Regions from separate parts of the Novosphingobium sp. fls2-241-R2A-195 genome, predicted to be linked through region 2. Evidence: riboswitches for the same ligand, from Rfam matches in the RefSeq annotation. Region 2 holds a riboswitch; each other region holds the start of a gene.
What was found. A riboswitch is a leader RNA that binds a small molecule or an ion and turns the genes downstream of it on or off. The one in region 2 is predicted to bind cobalamin.
Positions count from the first base shown of each region.

Region 1: it holds a riboswitch for cobalamin, as region 2 does, so the genes downstream of both, QRN25_RS01835 (TonB-dependent receptor domain-containing protein) here and QRN25_RS15525 (TonB-dependent receptor) in region 2, are expected to answer to the same signal.
Region 3: it holds a riboswitch for cobalamin, as region 2 does, so the genes downstream of both, cobW (cobalamin biosynthesis protein CobW) here and QRN25_RS15525 (TonB-dependent receptor) in region 2, are expected to answer to the same signal.

Region 1 is NZ_JARVRY010000002.1:221,198-227,773, forward strand. Features, by position in the region: gene QRN25_RS01825 (FecCD family ABC transporter permease) at 1-339, opposite strand, end outside; gene QRN25_RS01830 (ABC transporter substrate-binding protein) at 336-1,349, opposite strand; gene QRN25_RS01835 (TonB-dependent receptor domain-containing protein) at 1,493-3,355, opposite strand; cobalamin riboswitch at 3,462-3,653, opposite strand; gene QRN25_RS01840 (cell wall hydrolase) at 3,941-5,119, shown strand; gene QRN25_RS01845 (hypothetical protein) at 5,270-5,602, shown strand; gene mdh (malate dehydrogenase) at 6,059-6,576, shown strand, end outside.
Region 2 is NZ_JARVRY010000021.1:69,562-76,137, reverse strand. Features, by position in the region: gene QRN25_RS15530 (hypothetical protein) at 1-316, shown strand, start outside; gene QRN25_RS15525 (TonB-dependent receptor) at 539-2,593, opposite strand; cobalamin riboswitch at 2,766-3,013, opposite strand; gene QRN25_RS15520 (purple acid phosphatase family protein) at 3,486-4,775, opposite strand; gene QRN25_RS15515 (TonB-dependent receptor) at 4,787-6,576, opposite strand, start outside.
Region 3 is NZ_JARVRY010000006.1:22,762-29,337, reverse strand. Features, by position in the region: gene cobN (cobaltochelatase subunit CobN) at 1-3,262, opposite strand, end outside; gene cobW (cobalamin biosynthesis protein CobW) at 3,495-4,544, opposite strand; cobalamin riboswitch at 4,731-4,972, opposite strand; gene fahA (fumarylacetoacetase) at 5,017-6,321, opposite strand; gene QRN25_RS05405 (sensor histidine kinase) at 6,527-6,576, opposite strand, start outside.

The DNA.
Region 1 (6,576 bases), on a different contig from region 2:
GCCGACGAGAGCGAAGACCGGCAGCAGCCAGACCGACGCGGCATAGCCGGTCCAGAAGCTCAGCACCGCACCCAGCGCCGCGCCCGGCGCGATGCCGAACAGGCCCGGATCGGCGAGCGGATTGCGCAAGTAGCCCTGCATCGCCGCCCCCGCCCCGCCAAGTCCGGCGCCGACGATCAGCGCCAGCAACGCGCGCGGCAGGCGCAAGTACAGCAGGATAACCGAGGCATTGTGTGTGTCGGACGCAAAGGGATCGATCCACACTCGCCCCGCCAGCAGCGACAGCGGCACGGCGAGCGCGAGCAGGACGACGAGGATCGGAATCAGGCGGCGGTTCATGGATGAAGGTCTGCCGTTGTGCCGGGTGCTTCGACAAGCTCAGCATGAGCGGAGCTTGTGCGATTCCCCTCATCCCCGCTCACCCTGAGCTTGTCGAAGGGCCCGAGATGACCTCGGGACCTGGGGTTATCGAGAGATCGCCGCACTTGCGCGAACCGGGCCAGTGCCTTGGGCACGGTCGGCCCGCCGCACCAGATCAGCGAACGGTCGAGCGGCGCGCGGATCATGCCACGGACTTTGGCGAGAGCGGGATGACGCAGCATCCGGTCCTCCTCCCCGGCGGGCGAACCCACGGTGAAGACCACGCGCGGCGGATCGGCCACCACGCGTTCCAGCGGCAGGTAATCGGCCTGAGCAAGCCCGCGCGCGGCAGCGGCATTGGCAAACCCGGCGCGGCGCATGAGATCGGCGATCAGCGTGTGGTCACCCGCGACGATGCCCCCGGATTCCCACAGCAGCGCCTGCACCGGCCGCACGCCGGTCGGCGGCTTGGCACGGGCGACGGCGGCCTCCATCCGCCCGGCCAGTTCCTCCCCTTCCGAACGATTGCCCGCCAGCTTCGCCAGCCGCCGCACTTGCGCGAGCGCTTCGGGAAGGTCGGCGGGAAGCGGCTCGAGCACGACCTCCAGCCCCATGTCGCGCAGGGCCTGCGCGGTGGCCGGCGGCGTGTAGCTGCTCGCCACCACCACGTCAGGTTCGAGCGCGACGACATCCTCCACCGCATCCGACACTTCGGCGAACTGCGCGGCGCGGGCGAGATCCATCGAACTGGCCGAGGGATCGTGGCTATAGTGGGAGATCGCCAGCAGCTGCCCCGGCGACGTCACCTCCGCCAGCACCGCGTCGGTGCAGGGGTTGAGCGAAACGATGCGCGGCCGCACCGATCCCTCGACCGGCGGGTCCGACCACGGCTGGCAGGCGGCGAGCGTCAGGAGCAGCGCGGTAACGACAAGCCACCCGAAGCCCGCTTGCGCTCCCCCTCCGCCGTCATTGCGAGCGCAGCGAAGCAATCCAGGGCCGCGCAAACCTCCCTGGATTGCTTCGCTGCGCTCGCAATGACGAGGGGTCAGGGAACCATTGCAAGGAGGGCGGTCCACGGCCAGCGGTCCCGGAACAAGTCCGGGACGACGCCTGCCGGGAACCGCCCCTTGGCTCACATCTTCACGCGGATGCCGGCATAGGCCGAGCGGCCGGGCGTGCCGTACGTGCGCACCACTTCGTAATGCTCGTCGAACAGGTTCTCGACGCGGCCATAGACCTCGACATTGTGCGTCACCGCGAAGGCGCCGCGCAGGCCCACGACTACGTTGCCACCAACGTACTGCGTGTTCGCGGTATCGTCGTAGCGCCCGCCGCCGACCCGCAGGTCCGCGCCCAGCTTCAGACCGACCGCCCACGCCTTGTCGATGCTGGCGTAGAGATTGCTCTTGGGACGACGCGCCAGCTGCGCGCCGGTGTCCTCGTTGACGGCGTCGAGGTAGGTATAGGCGAGGTTCACGTCGAAGCCCTGCCAGTCGGTCACCTGCATCCCCAGTTCCACACCCTGCGCCCGCGAGCGGCCGACGTTGTAGTAATTGAAGTTCGCAAGGTCGTAGTCGATCAGGTTCTTCGTCTTGCGATCGAAGTAGGTCAGCGTGAAGCGACCGGTCCCTTCGGCGAAAGGCTGCTCGATGCCGACATCCCAGCTCTTCGACGTCTCGGGATCGAGCGCGCGGAAGCCCGCGTTGGTGTAGAGCTGGTAGAGCGAGGGCGCCTTGAAACCCTCGCCGTAGCTGGCCCGCAGGACCGGGGCGCTGTCGCCGCCGCCGATCACCCAGGCGCCGTTGGCAGCGAAGGTCGTGCGGTCGCCGAAGTCCGAGTTGTCGTCGTAGCGCAGGCCGCCGTTCAACGTCAGGCCGGCGAACGGACGCAGCGTCAGGTTGCCGAACAGGCTGTCGATGGTGGTCGAATCCTTCGAGCCGTAATTGTCGTCGAACTTCTGCTTCTCGGTCTCGCCGCCGACCAGTACGCTGGCCTGCTCGATGGGCGCGAAGCTGACCTGGCCCTCGAAGCGCTCGGTGCGGCCGTTGGTGGTGTAGGGGCCGAACACCGCGTCGTCGGAGATGCGGCGCGTGTCGTTGATGCCATAGCCGACGCGCGCGTTCAGCCGCCCGTCGAGGCCCGCATAGCGCAGGTTCGCATAGCCCAGCGTATCGCGCTTCATCCCGACGTTGAGGGCATCGGCGCCGGTGTTGTCGTAGTCGTAGTTCGCCTTGGTATAGAACCCGCCCGCATCGGCCGAGAGGCCGGGCGCGAACTCGATCGAGGCGCGGGCATTGGCGCTCTTGCTCTCGAAGCCGTCCTTCTCGGTGGCGCCGCGGCGCTCGTTGAAGGCCGAGAAGCCGTCGCCCTTGAGCCAGTTTCCGCCCAGCGTCAGCCCGACCGGGCCGACGAGACCCGCCGCCGAGACACTCGCCTGTTTGCGGTCGCGCCAGCCATATTCGGCCTGGCCGCGCGCGGTCCACTGTTCGGTCGGGCGGGCGGTGATGAAGTTGATGACGCCGCCCACCGCGCGGCTGCCCCACAGCACGCCCGAGGACCCGCGCACGACCTCGACGCGGTCGAACTGGCCGATCGGCAGCGCGCCGAAGTCGAAGCCGCCGCCGACGTCGCCGGGATCGTTGATGCGCACACCGTCGATCAGCACCAGCGACTGCGCGTTCTCGGCACCGCGCACGAAAACGCTCGCGGGCTGGCCGAAACCGCCCGACTGCACGGTCGAGATGCCGGGGATGCGGGCAAGCACGTCAGTGGCGGTGGTCGCCTGCGTGCGCTCGATCTGGTCGCGGGTGACGACGCTGACGGACTGGCCGACCTGTGTGATCGGGGTCGGCTCACGGGTCGCGGTGACGGTGATGTCGGTGCGCGCCATCGCACGGTCGCCCGCCGCCATTTGCTCGCCGATCGCAACCGCGTCCTGTGCCAGCGCAGGCGTACTCACCGCAAGCGCGGTGCCGAGCAGAAACAGATACTTCATATGTCCTCCGAACCTTTGAACGTGCTTGTGCCGTTCACGGCGGAGGCATGCGCGCCTTCCTCATCGCGCGTCACACTCGCTGCATCCGGAAGAACCCCGTCCGGCTGCGGAACGACCGTCTCGGGCAGGTCTCCTGGCTCCCGGATCGTCAGTCGCGCCATCCGCCTTCCCGGCCCTCATACGGGCCAGTGGCATGGTGGAGGCGGCCTCCCCGGTCACAGTTGCGGGGGCAGCGCCGGTATTCGCACCCGGCTTCCCTCTTAGGCCCTTGCGGGCAACCCATGACGTAACCGCGCGGATAGTGCGGCATACAGGGGTTGGCAAGCGTTCGTCGTCCCGGACTTGATCCGGGGCCGGTGGCGGTCTTTAGGCTCGAGCCATGGGCAAGGCGCCACGCCGCAAGGACAGCCGTTCACGGCCAGCGGTCCCGGATCAAGTCCGGGACGACAGGGCGCAGCCAAATCTTAAGCCCTTATGCGTACAGAGCGTGGCTGTACCGCAACGGGACGGCCCGGAATGCCCGGATGCGCGCGCACCGGACACAGGCTAGGCCGGTGCTGCCGAATTGCGGCCGAAAGGAACCGAGTGAGCCCTGCCCCTTCCATTCCCGGACCAGACGCCGCCCCGGCGCCGGTGATGGATTCGCAAGGCGCTCCGTTCGAACGCCCGCGCGATTTCGTCGGCCGCTACCCGCGCCGCGCCCGCGGTGTCGGGCACCGCCCGGTCGTCCTGCGCCGCCGCTGGACCTTTGCAGTGACCGCGCTCGCCGCCGTCGCCCTTCCCGCCTTCGCCGCGCCGGAAGGCTGGGACAGCTTCGCCATCGCCGACGCCGCCCCGCAAGGCGCCGAAGCACTGCCCATGCCGTTCGAGCAGGCGGGCGCCAGCTTCCCCGGCTCGGCCTTCTATTACCTCGAAGCCGAGAAGGCCCCGCTTCAGGTCGGCGAAGGCATCCGCTCCGACGCCGACGACAGCGTCTCGGGCCCGCTGGCTACCGCGCGGCCGATCTACATCGACAACTCCGGCGTCGACCGCACCCGCGCGCTGCAGTGCATGACCGCCGCGATCTACTACGAAGCCGCGAGCGAGCCCGACGCGGGCCAGCGCGCGGTGGCGCAGGTCGTGCTCAACCGCATGGCCCACCCGGCTTATCCCAAGACCGTCTGCGGCGTCGTCTACGAGGGGTCGGAACGTTCGACCGGCTGCCAGTTCTCGTTCACCTGCGACGGCTCGCTCGCCCGCCGCCCGCAGCGCATGTTCTGGGACCGCGCCGAAAACGTCGCGCGCCAGGCGCTGGCAGGCTACGTCTACACGCCGATCGGCCTCGCCACGCATTATCATACTGTCCAGGTGCACCCCTACTGGGCGCCGAGCCTGCAATACCTTTCCACCATCGGCGCGCACCGCTTCTACGCGCTGCGCGGCGCGGCGGGCAGCGCGGCGACGTTCCGTTTCGCCTACCTCGGCGGCGAGCCGATGGCCGCTCCGCACCGCCATGACGACAGCGCCGATGCCGCCGCTGCAGCAGCGGCGCTCGACCCGCTCGCCGTCCAGCGCGCATTCGGCACGGCCCAGCCCGCGAAGGCGGAGCCGGTCGCGCAGGCAACCAGCCCGACCACGCCCATCCAGCCCAGCCCCGCCTATTCCAGCGAAGTGCAGCAGCGCGGCGGGGATTCGCTCTATACCGCCCGGAATCTGCCGGGTTCGCAGGGCATCAAGGCCGAGTACGCAAACTCCGGCCGCTGGATCACCCAGCCCGCAAATTGAAGATAATCGATTGCAACGGAGGCACCCGGGGAATGTCCCTAGGTGGTATCGTCAAGACTTGAGAAACCACGTCCCTGCATGATGGGTTCATCGCTGCCGGGGTAGAGGGTTGATCCGTCGACACCCACCAAGAAGAGAGACTATCCGCCCATGACCATCCGCTTCGCCGCCGCCATGAACGGGACGATGCCGGCCATTGCCGGAGTGCTCTGCACCGGCGCGCCGCTGGGCGCGGTCAACGACAATGCGGGAACGCGCCCATCCCTGCGCACCGTTGCCAAGGCGACCGCCATCGACGCAGGTATCGCCGAGGCCCTCATGCATTTCGCCCGGCACGGCCTCGCCGCCGCCGAGCAGGCCCGCATAGAGGCCGAAGCCGCCCACGATCGCGGCGACACGAGCGCGCGCGCCCGCTGGCTCGGCATCTGCCGCCACCTCGACCGCCGCATGGCCGCCGCTCTGGCAAAGCGCCTCGCGAGTTGAACGCTTAATCCTCCCTGTCGCGAAGCGATGGGGAGGTGGCAGTCGCGAAGCGACTGACGGAGGGGTGGGTTGCAATCCCCCTCCACCACCGACTACGTCGGCGGTCCCCCTCCCCATCGCTTCGCGACAGGGAGGATGAGAGTTTCGACGAGTCGCACCCAAAGCGACTTGCGCTCGCCATATCCCCGTTCGATACCATCCCCAGCGCCGCTAAACCCTTTCGCAACATTGCCGACAGGTGAACAAACAGGCGATTTCCGCCATTTCACCCCCTTTATTGCAATTGCGAACTATTATCAGATAAAAGCTGATGCAAAGACCCCTTTGCCGGTTGCAATGGTCTTCCAAGGGGCGTAGGGCCGCCCTCGCAAACACCGGCACCTGCCATTTGCGGGATTAGCGCAGGCCGCCTTGAAGTCCGAGAAATCCCGCCCTCGGGAAGGACACGAACGGATCATGGCTCGTAAGAAGATTGCCCTTATCGGCGCCGGCAACATCGGCGGTACGCTGGCGCACCTCGCGGCGCAGAAGGAACTGGGCGACATCGTCCTGTTCGACGTCGCTGAAGGTCTCCCGCAGGGCAAGGCTCTCGATCTCTCGCAGTGTGGTCCGGTCGAAGGCTTCGACGCCAAGATCACCGGCACCAACGACTATGCCGACATTGCCGGCGCCGACGTCATCATCGTCACCGCCGGTGTCGCCCGCAAGCCCGGCATGAGCCGCGACGACCTGCTCGGCATCAACCTCAAGGTGATGAAGTCGGTCGGCGAAGGCATCGCCGCCAACGCACCCGACGCTTTCGTGATCTGCATCACCAACCCGCTCGACGCGATGGTCTGGGCGCTGCGCGAATTCTCGGGCCTGCCGCACAACAAGGTCGTCGGCATGGCCGGCGTTCTGGACTCGGCCCGCTTCTCGACCTTCCTGGCATGGGAATTCGGCGTCTCGATCCGCGACGTGAACACCTTCGTGCT
Region 2 (6,576 bases):
TCACAAACATGGCCGTGGCGGCACCGTCGAAATCGATGGGTTCAAATATGACTGGGAACTCCTCACCGACCCTCAATTATCTTCTTCCGATGGCTGGAAGGGCATGACGGTGTCCCTGCGTCAGCACGACATGCCACGTGAAGCAGTGCTGGAATTTCCGGCGCCAAAGCGCCTGTTGAAAGGATTGCCGAAAGGGCGATTGCATATCAACGACACGATTGCTTCACGCGGCGTGCGAGCAGCATTGTCGGCAGGATGGGATCCGACGTCGCGAGGCAAACCTATTGTATTTATGGTCGATGCCAACGGCGACTAAGCGGACGCAAATCGTGGACGCGCACACCGCAGATGTAAACTTAGTCGGACAAGATAGTGCCATTCCTACTTCGTGACCGACAAAGCAGACGGGCTGCACCTGGGGAATGGAAATCGGCGATTGAGCGACCAACCAGGGTCGGAACGGATCTTCGCATTGAGTAGAATCGCAGCACGACCACGCCCTGCCCTGCCGAACGGCGGGGCAGGGCAGGGCGTTTGATCAGAATGTGAAGCGTGCGCCGATCTTGAACGTGCGCGGCTCGATCACGCGGCTGAGACGCCCCTCCACCGGGCCATGGGTGTCGAACGCCGGGATGTAGGATTCGTAGTAGTACGCGATGTCCTTGTCGTGGCTGTCGAAGATATTCAGCACCTCACCGTAGATCTCGATCTTGCGGCCCTTCCATGCGGCGCGGGCGTTGACGATCGTGCTGCCCTTGTCGCGCACCGAATTGTCCTCGATCAGCGGGTAGGGCCCCAGATGTCGGACGCGCACGCTCGCCTCCCATGAGTCGAGCACGATCGCCGCGCCGGCAGAGACCGCGTTCTCGACCGCGTTGGGAATGCGATCGCCATTGTCGTAGCGCGAGTGACTGGCGACATAGCTGCCGTCGAGTGCCAGCCACGGCAGCGGCCGCCAGAACCCGACTACCTCGTAGCCATGACGCTTGCTGGCGCCAGTCGGCTCCACCGCGTTGGAATCGCCGACGAAGCGCAGTTCGCTGCCCACGTCGAGCCACCAGTACGTGGCCGTCAGCGAGACGGTGCCCAGTTGCAGGCGCCCGCCCAATTCCTTGCCGGTGCCGCGCACGAGCACGGGCACGGGGGATTCCACGTTTATCGCGCCGCGCACGTCGTTGGAGTGGAAACCGCGTCCCCAGTTGGCGTAGACCTCGAACTGAGGGACGATCTCGTAGGCTGCAGATACCTTGGGTGATATGATGGAATCATGCCCACTGCCGGTTCCCAGATCGGCCGCCACGGCATCTCGCGCGCGAACCGTGTAGCGGTAGTAATCTGCCCGCATGCCGCCGGTCAGCCTGAGGCCACGCGCCGGCTTCCAGGTCGCTTCACCGTAGAGCGCGCCGGACAGTTCCTCGACGTGGTATCGTCCCAGTGAGGACAGGAAGGCGCGGGTGTCTGCGCGATTTACCCCGACATTGCCGATGTGATCGTAGCGGTTTTCGGTTCCCACGCTCAATTGCAGCGTCGAGTCCACATCCCACTGCTTGCGCGCGGTGAGGCCCACGATCCAGCGCTTGTCGAACTGGTCGATCTGCGCACTGGTGCCATCGGGATCGGCGTACGTCGGGTTCGAATACATGTTCCAGTTGTAGTACTGGGCATAGACATTCGCGTTCCAGCTCGGCTGCCGCATCGCGATGTTGCCAACCCAGCGTGTGGTGCGGCCGCGCGCCGAAGGATCGGGCGAGCAGAACTCGTCAGGACACAGCGCGCTGCCGATGATCCGCTCCGGGATCTGCTCGGTCGGCCGCCAGGTGGCGTGGTAGGCATGGAGCGAAGCTTCGAGGGTGCCTCCGCCGGTGGGCGCGGTGTACTTCGCGAAGCCGGAGTAATGCCGAAGGTGTTCTGCCTCCTGCCAGGGCCCGTCATAGCGCTTCGCCTGCCCCACCAGCGTCAGGCTGCCACCCGCCACATCCTTGACGGTTCCACCGGCGGCCAGGCGCCCCGACATGTAGGATCCCCCTTCGACCGAGATCCACGGGCGGTCGAACCCATCGATAGTGGTCATGGAGGCCGCGCCCGCCAGTGCGAAGTCGCCGCCATCGGCGCGGTACGGTCCCTTGCGAAAATCCTCTCGGGCGACGACCTCGGGGATCAGACCGTTGAGATCGAGATAACCCTGACCGTGACCATGGCTACGCAGGTTCATCTGCACGCCGTCGATGTAGGTCGTGAAGTCGGTGCCGTGATCAAGGTTGAAGCCGCGCAGGAAGTACTGGTTAGCCTTGCCGCTGCCCGAATGCTGCGCCGCCACCATGCCGGGCACCGCCTCGAGCAGTTCGGCGACCCGCAGCAGCGGACGGACCAGCAGGTCGGATCCGCCGACGCTACCTTCGCTGGCGGCATGAGCGGTGCCGATCTTGGCCTCGCCGCGTCCGAACACCACGATCTCACTGGAGCCGCCGGGTGCGATGTCGGCGGGGACCTCTTTGGCTTGCGCTGGCACCGTCGCCAGTACCATTGCGCTGCCAGTCGCGATCCCTGTCGCGATGCGCACCAGCGCAACGGTTGTCATCAAATTCATCGTCATTCCCCCCGGGCGCCTGCGACTGGGTGGGAGACGTGCCGCCATAAAGACGGTCGGCACGCGCCTGCGGCCGGACGCCGCGGGCGACCGTCTGCGCGAACCGATGCGGCCTCCACCGCTGGTTCGTCGCTCGAACGGAATGATTCCGGGCCCTGGCCACCCCCTGGACCACGGCATGAGCGACCAGACGCAGGCAGGTCTCCTGGCTCACGGGTCAACGCAGCGATGCACGGCCTTCCCAGGCCTCGCATGTTGCAGCGTCCGGCCCAGTGACTGGCGGCAGGACCCTTCGCCCCGCCGCGCATATGCATCGCGCTCACCGCTTACAGTTGCAGGGACAGCCTCGGATTCGAGGGGCAAAAACCCCTCTCACCGCGTTCCCTTTTAAGCCTCTTTCGAAGCACCGGCGCGATCTCGTCCGCGCCGATGAGGGCGCAGGCACAGCGCGCTATCCCAACCCTTCCCAAGACACAAGAGTGTCTGATTGGTCGCAGAATGTTTTTGGAAATATCGCGCGGCGCCGCAGCGGAAAGATTGCGGATATAAAGAAAGCAGACAAGCCGGAGTAGACGTAGGCAATCCGAGTCTGAGTGTCAGCTAAGGATCGACGGCAGTAGCGATTGACAGGCACCTTATGAGCACTGCCCAGCCGGGTATTGGTAATTATAAGTAACTGTCAATATGGGGGCTGTACCATTCGTCGATCGTAAGGCTGCGCCAAAACTCTGTCGATATCCCGATTTTTTAAAGGATTTCATGCCTATCGACACGATCAGTTCTAACACCTCGCCTTTGCTATCCTCGGGCAGTTTAAGAATCCTCGTCGCGATGGCTAAGGTGTCCGTCGCGGCGAGGAAAGCTTGCTTCCGAACTGATGGTTTCCAGATCCCGGCCGTCAACGTGTATTTTTACGCAGCGAGACTTCGTCGAGCGCTTCGCCGGTGGCAGTGTAGGCGCGGTAGGTCAGGTGATCCGGAGTCACATCGATAACTTGATAGGCCTGCGTGCGTGACGCCGACTTGCGCGCCCAGGTCAAGCTGCCGACATCGTACATTTTGGGACCGGCCACCGACACCGCATACGTTGAGCCGGCATCGTCGGTGGTCGGGCCATCTGGGCCGATTGCGCCGCGTGCATAGCCATGGTCGTGGCCCTGCAGCACCAGATCGACCTTGTACTTGTCGATCAGCGGTTTCAGTGCCGCGCGCACTTTCGGGTTGTCGCGGCCCGGTTCGCTGGAGAACAGCGGGAAGTGCAGGAACATCACCGTCCAATGGCTGGGGTTGTGCGCCAGAAGGCCATCGAGCCACTTGATGATGGATTTCCTCGCCTTCTCATCGCGGTCGACCTGCATGGAATCGATCGAGATCAGGCGCAGGCCCTGATAGTCGGTGTACCAGCTGGTTTCGCGGCTGGCGGGAACGTCGGCCGGGCCGTCTTCGGGCAGGGTGAACTGGCGGCGCCACTGGCCGTTGATCGAGGAGCCGGCGCGGGCGGTCTCGTCCTTGACGTATTCGTGATTGCCCGGCGTCGGCATCTGCGGGGTCTGGGCATAGAGGAAGCCGCCGGCCGTGAACCATTCGCCCCATTCGGCGTCGCTGTCGTGGCGGTTGATGAGATCGCCCGCATGGATCGTGAACGCCGCGTCGCCCGCCTGCCGGAAGGCCATGCGCAGCGTGCGCGAGGCTTCGGACAGGATCTGGTTCTGCATGTCGCCCATGTAGATGAAGCGGAACGGCTTCGCCTCGCGCGAGGCGGTGCGGAACTGCAGCCATTCGGACCAGTGCGTGCCGTCGCCCACGCGGTAGGCGTAGACGGTATCGGCCTGCAGGCCCTTCAGCACCGCCGAGTGATAGGCGGCACGGAAGGCGGGGTCCTCGCGCACGGGCAGGACGGCGTCGTCGGTCGTCGCGGCGAGGGTCATCGGGGATTTCACGAAGTCCGGGCTGCTGGTCGCCACCGCATATTGCACCTGCCCGGCAGAGCCCGGCGCCGAGCGCCAGGTCACCGCCATCTCGCTCGCCGGGTCGGCGGTGAGATTGAGCACGATGCGCTCGGGGTTCACCGTCGCCGGGGCGAGGATCACCGCAGGGGGCGCGGCGGGAACGGCATCAGCCGCCCCCGCCGCGCTGAGGGGAAACGCGCTCAGCAACAGCGCGCTGGCAAGGGTTCGGGTCGCAGTCATCCTTGTTCCCCTCAGAAGATCATGTTGAAGCCGAGCGTCATGCTGCGGCCGTTCTTGACATAGGCGCGGCTGGCGCCGGTGCCGGACGAGACGGTTTCCCAATATGTGTGGGAATCGAAGAGGTTGCGGACCTGGAACTGGATCGACGACTTCTTCATGAAGGTCTTGCGGAAGGTCAGGTCGACGAAGCTGTAGCCCTGTTCGTAGGGGTTGTTGCCGAAGTCGTTGATGCCGCCCATGAACTCCGACTGGTAGTTCCAGGCACCGTAGATTTCCCAGCCCTTGCGCTTCCAGAAGATCTGCAGGTTGGCGACCGTTTCGGGCGTTTCCATCAGCGGCAGGGTGTAGCCCTCGGGGTGCCACGAGAGGCCGGTTACCGCCTTCGAGCGCTGCAGCGTCAGGTTGCCGCCCACGCCCAGCGAGCTGAGGATGCCGGGCAGCCAGGGCAGCTGCTGCTGCACGCTGAACTCCACGCCGTAGACTTCGGCCCACTTGCCGTTGTTGGGCATCGAGATCGCCACGCCTGCAGGGTCGACGTTCTCGCCCAGCGTTCCGTCGCGGATGTTGCTGGAGGAGGAGCGGAACAGGAAGTTGGTGATGTGCTTGTAGTACAGCGCCACCGAATACGACCCGGTGTTCCCGGCGTAATGCTCCAGCGACATGTCGAGGTTGAGCGAGCGCATCGGCTTGAGGTTGGGGTTGCCCTGCTCGATCGCGAGCAGCACCCAGTCCGAGGTGGAGTTCTCCTCGCCGTCGCCATCGGGGTCGGTATCGTAGCTGTATTCGCGGGCAGAGCTCATGCGGGCGATGTCGGGCCGGGCGAAACTGGTCCACACCGCGCCGCGCAGGCGGGTCTTGCGGTCGAAGTCGTAGTTTACATGGATCGAGGGCAGCACGTTGGCGAAGCTGCTGGTGTCGGTCGTGAAGCGCGCGCCCTGCACCTCGTCCATGGTGTAGGCATCGATCGTGTTGCGGGTGGCTTCCACGCGGACGCCGGCAATGATCTGCGCCTTGCCGATGCGCGCGGTCGCCATGGCGTAGCCGGAGATCACGCGTTCATTGAACCGGAAGCTGTCCTCGTTCGACAGGACTGCCTGGGACGGATCGGTCGCCACGCCTTCGAACATGGTGCTCTCGCCTTTTTCGGCGCGCTGCAGTTCGGCCAGCATCTTGGCGTTGTTCAGCGTCTGGCCGAGGCGGTAGACCCCGGTGTAGGCGCCTCCGAACAGGCTGGTCACGTCCGCGCCGTAGAACTGCGAGAAATCGGCCATGGTGCCGTCGGTCTCGAGGTTCAGGAAAGAGCCTTGGTAGGTATAGCGGCGCGAGTCGTAGAACTTGCCGCCCACCTTGACCGATTCCAGCCATCCGCTGTCCGGCTTCCACAGCACGTTGGTCTGCGCCTGCCACAGCCTTTCACTGCTGCCGCCGACTTCGCCTTCGAGGCTGCTGAAGGCATATTCGGACGGGTCCTGCACCGCTGCTAGACCCGCATCGTTGAGCAGCCACTTGGGGAAGCGCGAATCCTCGCTGCTGGAGAACAGCACGCCTTCGTTGCCCAGCCAGCCGTACTTGTCGCTGCGGAATTCCAGCGTGTAGCCGTCGTCGAGGTTATCTTCCGACTTGGCGTAAGACACGTCGTAGTCGATCGTCACGGTGCCTAGGCGCGAGACGCCGCCGAGGTTGGCCGAGGCCAGGCTGCCGCTCTCGTTGGTGGCTTCCCAGAAGCGGCGCAGGCGGAAGCCCTGCGGGTCCCAGGTGCCCGAGCCGCCGTTGAGGCTGTAGAACGACTTGGCCGACCGGT
Region 3 (6,576 bases), on a different contig from region 2:
CGCCCGCGCCATAGGCGTAGCTGCCCCAGTCGAGGTAGACCTGCGCGAGGTCGGCGCGCTCGTGCCACAGCTTCTCGTCGATCATGGCCTGAAGGCCGGCGCCGTAAGCCCCCGGCTTGGAGCCGAACACGCGGGCTCCGGCGCGGCGGGTGGCGACGGTCTCGTCCTGGCCTTGCGCTGCGAGCATCGCGGTTTCGGCGCGGTGGCGGGCGGCGGCGGGATTGTCCTCTTCGCTTTCCTCCAGCGCCATGACGGCGCGGGCGGCGCTGTCGATCAGGTCCATCTGCTCGGGAAAGGCGTCGCGAAAGAAGCCGGAGACGCGCAAGGTCACGTCCACGCGCGGGCGGCCCAGCTCCGCCAGCGTCATCATCTCGAAGCCGGTGACGCGGCCCGAGGTCCACTCCCATCGCGGCCGCACGCCCATCAGCGCGAGGGCCTGCGCGATGTCGTCGCCGCCGGTGCGCATGTTGGCGGTGCCCCATGCGGAAAGGGCGATGGCGCGCGGGTATTCGCCCTCTCGCTGGAGGTAGTCCTCCACCAGCAGCTCTGCGGAGCGCTGGCCGAGATCCCAGGCGACGGCGGTGGGCACCGCGCGGGTGTCGACCGAGTAGAAGTTGCGCCCGGTGGGCAGCACGTCCGGGCGGCCGCGCGTGGGGGCGCCAGAGGGTCCGGGCAGGACGAAGCGGCCGTCGAGCCCTGCGAGCAGGGCGGCGCTTTCAGCGGGGCCGCAGGCGTCCACGCGCGGGGCGAGGTCGGCGGCGATGGCGTGGAGGACGGCGGCGGTGCGCGGCAGGTCGTCGTCCCGGACTTGATCCGGGACCGCTGGCAAAACTTGGGGCGGGACCTTGCCGGGCGCGCCGATGAGTAGGCTGTTCACGGCCAGCGGTCCCGGATCAAGTCCGGGACGACGGGATACCCATTCCGCGGCCAGCAGTTCCAGCCGCTCCACAGTATCGCCGAGCGTGCGCCAGGGCTCACCCGAAACCGCCGCCAGCGCCTCCGGCCTCGGGCCATCCCAGCGGTCCGCCATATGGCAGTCGAGCGGGTCGAACCCCAGGGCGAAATCCTCGGCCATCGCCCGCAGCAGCGAGGCTTGCCCCGGCCCGTCATACCCGCGCGGCGTTCTCGCCAGCGCCACCAGAAGATCGCGCCGCAAGCGCCCCTCCGGCGATTGCCCGAAGACATGCAGCCCGTCGCGGATCTGCAGTTCCTTGAGTTCGCACAGATAGTTGTCGATCGCCGACAGCGCATCGTCGCCGTCACCCTCGGCTCCGGCGTCCTTGTCCAGCCCCTGCGAGCGGGCGAGGTCGATGATGTCCCTCCTCAGCCGCTCCAGACGGCGCGGGTCCATCCCGGCAGCGAGGTAGTATTCGTCCACCAGCGCTTCGAGATGCTTGAGCGGGCCATAGCTTTCGGCGCGGGTGAGGGGCGGGGTCAGGTGGTCGACGATTACCGCGCCGATGCGGCGCTTGGCCTGCGTGCCCTCGCCGGGGTCGTTGACGATGAAGGGATAGAGTTGCGGCAGCGGCCCGGCGCAGATCTCCGGGAAGCACTCGGCCGAGAGCGAGATCGCCTTGCCGGGCAGCCATTCGAGGTTGCCGTGCTTGCCCACATGCACCAGCGCCTGCGCGCCGAACTTGCGCTCCAGCCAGACGTGGAAGGCGAGGTAGGCGTGCGGCGGCGGCAGCGCCGGGTCGTGGTAGGTTTCCTTGGCGTCGATGTTGTACCCGCGCGCCGGTTGCACGGCGACGCAGACATTGCCGAAGCGGTGGACGGCAAGGCGGAACGCGCCGTCTTTTACGAACGGATCGGCAGAGGGTAGGCCCCAGCGCTCCAGCATCTTCGCGCGCGCGCCTTCGGGCACCTCGGCGAAGGCGGCTTCGTAGTCGGCCAGCGGCAGCGAAATCTCGCCGGGTCGATCCAGCGAGGTCAAGTCGTTGGTCACCCCGCCGGTCATCAGCCGCATCAGCGCCTGCCCGTCCTCGGGCGCGCCGCCGGTATCGTATCCGGCGGCACGAAGGCTGGAGAGGATCGAGGCCGCGCTGGCGGGCGTGTCGAGGCCGACGCCGTTACCGATCCGCCCGTCGCGATTGGGATAGTTCGCCAGCACCAGCGCCACCTTGCGCTGCGCGGGCGCGGTGCGGCGCAGGCTCGCCCAGTTGGCGGCGAGGTGGGCGACGAACGCCACCCGGTCCGGCGCGACGCGGGGGACGACGATGCCGCACTTCGTCACTTCGTCGAAGCGTTCGGCCGCCTTGAAGGCGACGGCGCGGGTGAACAGGCGGCCGTCGAGTTCGGGCAGCGCCACGTTCATAGCCAGATCGCGCGGGCCGAGGCCGCGTGCGGCGGCCTGCCAGTCCGCTTCCTCGACACCCGCGAAAGCGACCTGCAGGATCGGGCAGTCGGCGCGTTCGAGAACCCCGCCGACGCGCGGCTCGCCCGAGGAAGAGGAGGCGAAGCTGGTGGCATTGACGATCACGTCGGGCGCAATCTCGGTCATCAGGCCGCCGAGCCGGTCGATGGCGAAAGGCTCCCGCAGCGCCCGGACATGGACGGCGGCGACGTTGAACCCGCGAGCCTGCAATGCGGCGACCATCGCGTCCACGGCGTCGAGCGTGCCCGCGATCATCAGCGCGCGGTAGAATACCAGCAGCACGACGGGGGCGTCGGGACGCCATGATGCGCGCAAGTCGGCCAAGCTCGGCCGGTCCACGCCTTGCACGTAGAGCCCCGCGTCGGCCACCGGCACCGGGTCGTCGGGCTGGCCGGAATCCTCGCCGATCAGCCGCGCGGCGGTGCGCAGGAACGAGAGGGCATTGGCGCTGCCCCCCTGCCGCAGATAGTCGCGGAGGTGCTCGACCGTCTCGGCGGGGAGGGTGGAGGCGACCGTCAGCGTCGGATCATCCTCTCGCCCGTCGGCGATGGCCGCGAAGGCGATGCCCTTCTCGCGGGCGATCAGGGCGATTTCGTCGATGCCGTAGGGCCAGTAGCTCTTGCCGCCGAGCAGCACCACGCACACGAATTTTGCGTGGGCGATCACCTTCTCGACGTAGAGATCGACCGAATACGGGTGCCGCAACTGCAGCAGGTTGGCGAGGCGGACGCTGGGCGCGCCCTCCGGCAGCCCTGCCGCTGCCTTGGCGAAGCAGGCGAGTTCGCTGTCCGCCACCGTCAGGATGACGATGTCGCCCGGCGGCTGGTCGAGGTCGATCGCCTCCTCGCCGTTGGAGATCGTGCCCGGGGTGGCGGAAAGCAGGTGCATCAGGCGGCGCTCGCCGGGCTGACGGCAGAGCTAACCGCCCTGGATTGCTTCACCCGCTGCGCGGGTTCGCAATGACGAAGGAGGGGGTAGAGCCGGAGGTCTTCGTTCAACGCCCGTCCGCTTCCCCACCGCTCGTCATTGCGAGCGCAGCGAAGCAATCCAGGGCGGTTCGCGCGGCTCTGGATTGCCGCGCGGCTGCGCCGCTCGCAATGACGAAGGGAGAGAGAAGGAATCACGCCGGGACCGAACCCAGCACGCCTGCCAGCGCGGCTTCGATGGCGGCCTGATCGAGCCCCTTCTGGCCGATCACCACCAACTGCGTGCGGCGCGGTTCTTCGGGCTTCCACGCGCGGTCGAAGAAGTGCTGGATGCGCGGGCCGACGCCCTGCAGCACGAGGCGGCTGGGCTTGCCCGCCAGCGCGACCATGCCCTTCACGCGCAACACGTCGTGCGCGGCGATCTGGTCCTTCAGGCCCGCCAGCAGCGCGTCGAGGTCCGCCACTTCGCCGCCGTTCAGGATGAAGGTGTCGAAGTCGTCATGGTCGTGATCGTCGTCGAGGCCGTCGATATGCGACTTGCGGCTGTCGAGGTCGTCCTCGGCGGCCGCGACGATGCCGAGCAGCGCGGCGATGTCCACCGCGCCGTGGTCCGCGCGCACGATCTTGACGCCGGGGCGCGTCTCAGCGGCGACGGTCTTCTCGACTTCGGCCAGCACGTCCGCATCGACGAGGTCGGTCTTGTTGAGCACCACCATGTCGGCGCAGCCCAGCTGTTCCTCGAACAGTTCCTCGAGCGGGCTGTCGTGGTCGAGGTTGGGATCGGCGGCGCGGGCGGCGGCGAGGGCTTCCTCGTCCGTAGCGAAGCGACCGGCGGCGACGGCATCGGCATCGATCAGGGCGATCACGCCGTCCACCGTCGCGCGGGTGCGGATGTCCGGCCACTGGAAGGCCTTCACCAGCGGCTTGGGCAGCGCGAGGCCCGAAGTCTCGATGATGATGTGGTCGGGCGGGGTCTCGCGGTCGAGCAGCTTCTGCATCGTCGGCAGGAAGTCGTCGGCCACGGTGCAGCAGATGCAGCCGTTGGCGAGTTCGAGGATATCGTCCTCGGGGCAGGCCTCGTCGTTGCAACCCTTGACCAGTTCGCTGTCGACGCCGACGTCGCCGAACTCGTTGATGACGAGGGCGAGGCGGCGGCCCTTCGCGTTCTGCAGCAGGTGGCGGATCAGCGTGGTCTTGCCGGCGCCGAGGAAGCCGGTGATGACGGTGGTGGGTACTTTGCTCAAGGCTCTCAACTCCCGCGCCGGCGACTTCTCGCGGCGGGGCGTACCGGCGCTTTCGCGCCGGCGCGGGGCAGGGGCGACGGACAGGCGCGAAGACGCCCGGCGACCTGCTCCGCTGCGGCCCCTAAGCCGCATGCGTGTCGTCGCTCAGACGGTGAACCGTGCCGCGGCCATCCCCTGGACCAAGGCAAGAGCGACCAGACGCCGGCAGGTCTCCTGGCTCGCGGGTCACAGCTTGATGCACGGCCTTCCCGAAGCCTCGCATGTCGCAGCGTCCGGCCTCAGTGGCTGCCTCCCCGCACGGTGAGGGGGGAAGCGATGTGCATCGCGCTCGCCGCTTACAGTTGCAGGGACAGCTGCGGATTCGAACGGCGAACCGTTCCCACCGCCTTCCCTTTTAAGCCCCTTGCGGGGCACCGGCGCGATCTTGTCCCCGGCGGATACCGGGAGGCAGGGGTGGGCGCAAGTGTTGGTTTCAGCGTGCCGGAAGGATGCGGGCGCGGCATTCTCCGAAACCTATGGAAACGAAGCCCTCTGCGGCGGCGGTGGCGGTGATGGAGATTTCGTCGCCGTCCTCCAGGAACGTGCGGGTCTCGCCACTGGCCAAGGTGAGGGGCGACTTGCCGCCCTGCGACAATTCCATGAGGCTGCCGAAACCCTCTCGCTCGGGAGCGGAAATCGTGCCGGTGCCGAGCAGGTCGCCGGGCGTCAGGTTGCAGCCATTGGATGCATGGTGCGCGACCATCTGGTTCACCGTCCAGTACATGTTGGTCGCCGGGCCTTGGCTGAGGCGATGGGGCGGAAGCCCGGCCTTGCGCATGGCCTGCGTGGTCAGGTGGACCTGCAGCATAACGCCCAGCGCGCCGTGGGCCTGATCATCCGCGTCAGACAGATAGGGCAGGGGCTGCGGGTCGCCTTCAGGTCGGGGCGGCTGGGCCACGCGGAAGGGCGCAAGGGCTTCGGGCATGACGACCCATGGCGAGATCGTCGAGTGAAAGTTCTTCGACAGGAACGGGCCGAGCGGCTGGTACTCCCAGCCTTGCACGTCGCGCGCGGACCAGTCGTTGAGCAGGCAGAAACCGGCGATATGCTGCGCAGCATCGGTGATCGGCACGGGCTCGCCGAGGTCGTTGCCGCTGCCGATCCAGACGCCCATTTCCAGTTCGTAGTCGAGCCTTGCAGTCGGCGCGAAGATCGGCGCATCGGCCTCGGGCGGCTTGCGCTGGCCGGTGGGGCGCACGACCGGAACACCCGAGGGACGGATCGAGGACGCGCGGCCGTGATAGCCGATCGGCACGTGCTTGTAGTTGGGCAGCAGCGGGTTGTCCGGGCGGAACTGGCGGCCGATGTTGTTGGCGTGATGGATACCGACATAGAAGTCGGTGTAGTCGCCGATGCGTGTCGGCAGGTGCGGCATGCAGGCTTCGACCGGGTGCAGCATGGGCTCGATGACCGGGCGGCGGGTTTCGTCGCAGAGCAGGTCGGAGAGGGCATGGCGCAGGGCGCGGCGGTCTTGCGCGGGGATGGCCAGCAGGCGGGCCATGTCCGCATCGCTGCAGATTTCGGCGAGGTTTGCGGGGACGAGGCCTGCTGTGGCCAGTGCACGGATGTTCAGGATCTGGTCGCCGATTGCAACACCGATCCGCGTCGGTGTCTCTTCTGAGGTGGAGAACACACTGAAAGGCAGGTTCTGGACCGGGAAGTCGCGGTGGCCTTCGGCGCTTTCAACCCAGCTCTTGCGGGCAGGGTCATGGGTTTCGTCGATAGTCCACCAGTTCACAGGTCGCTCTCCTTGGCCTTGCGTCTTGCGGCGGGTTGTTCCCGGCTGCTGCGTCGGCCTTGCGTTATCCGTACGAGCGCACGAAGACTAGTGGCAAACCTTCCCGTCCAACTCTTCGTCATTGCGAGCGCAGCGAAGCAATCCAGGGCAGCACTACGCCGCCTTGGATTGCTTCGCTGCGCTCGCAATGACGAAAGGGCGCGCGTCAACCCATCGGCGGCTGGGGCACGTCCAGGCGCGCGATCAGGCCGCCTT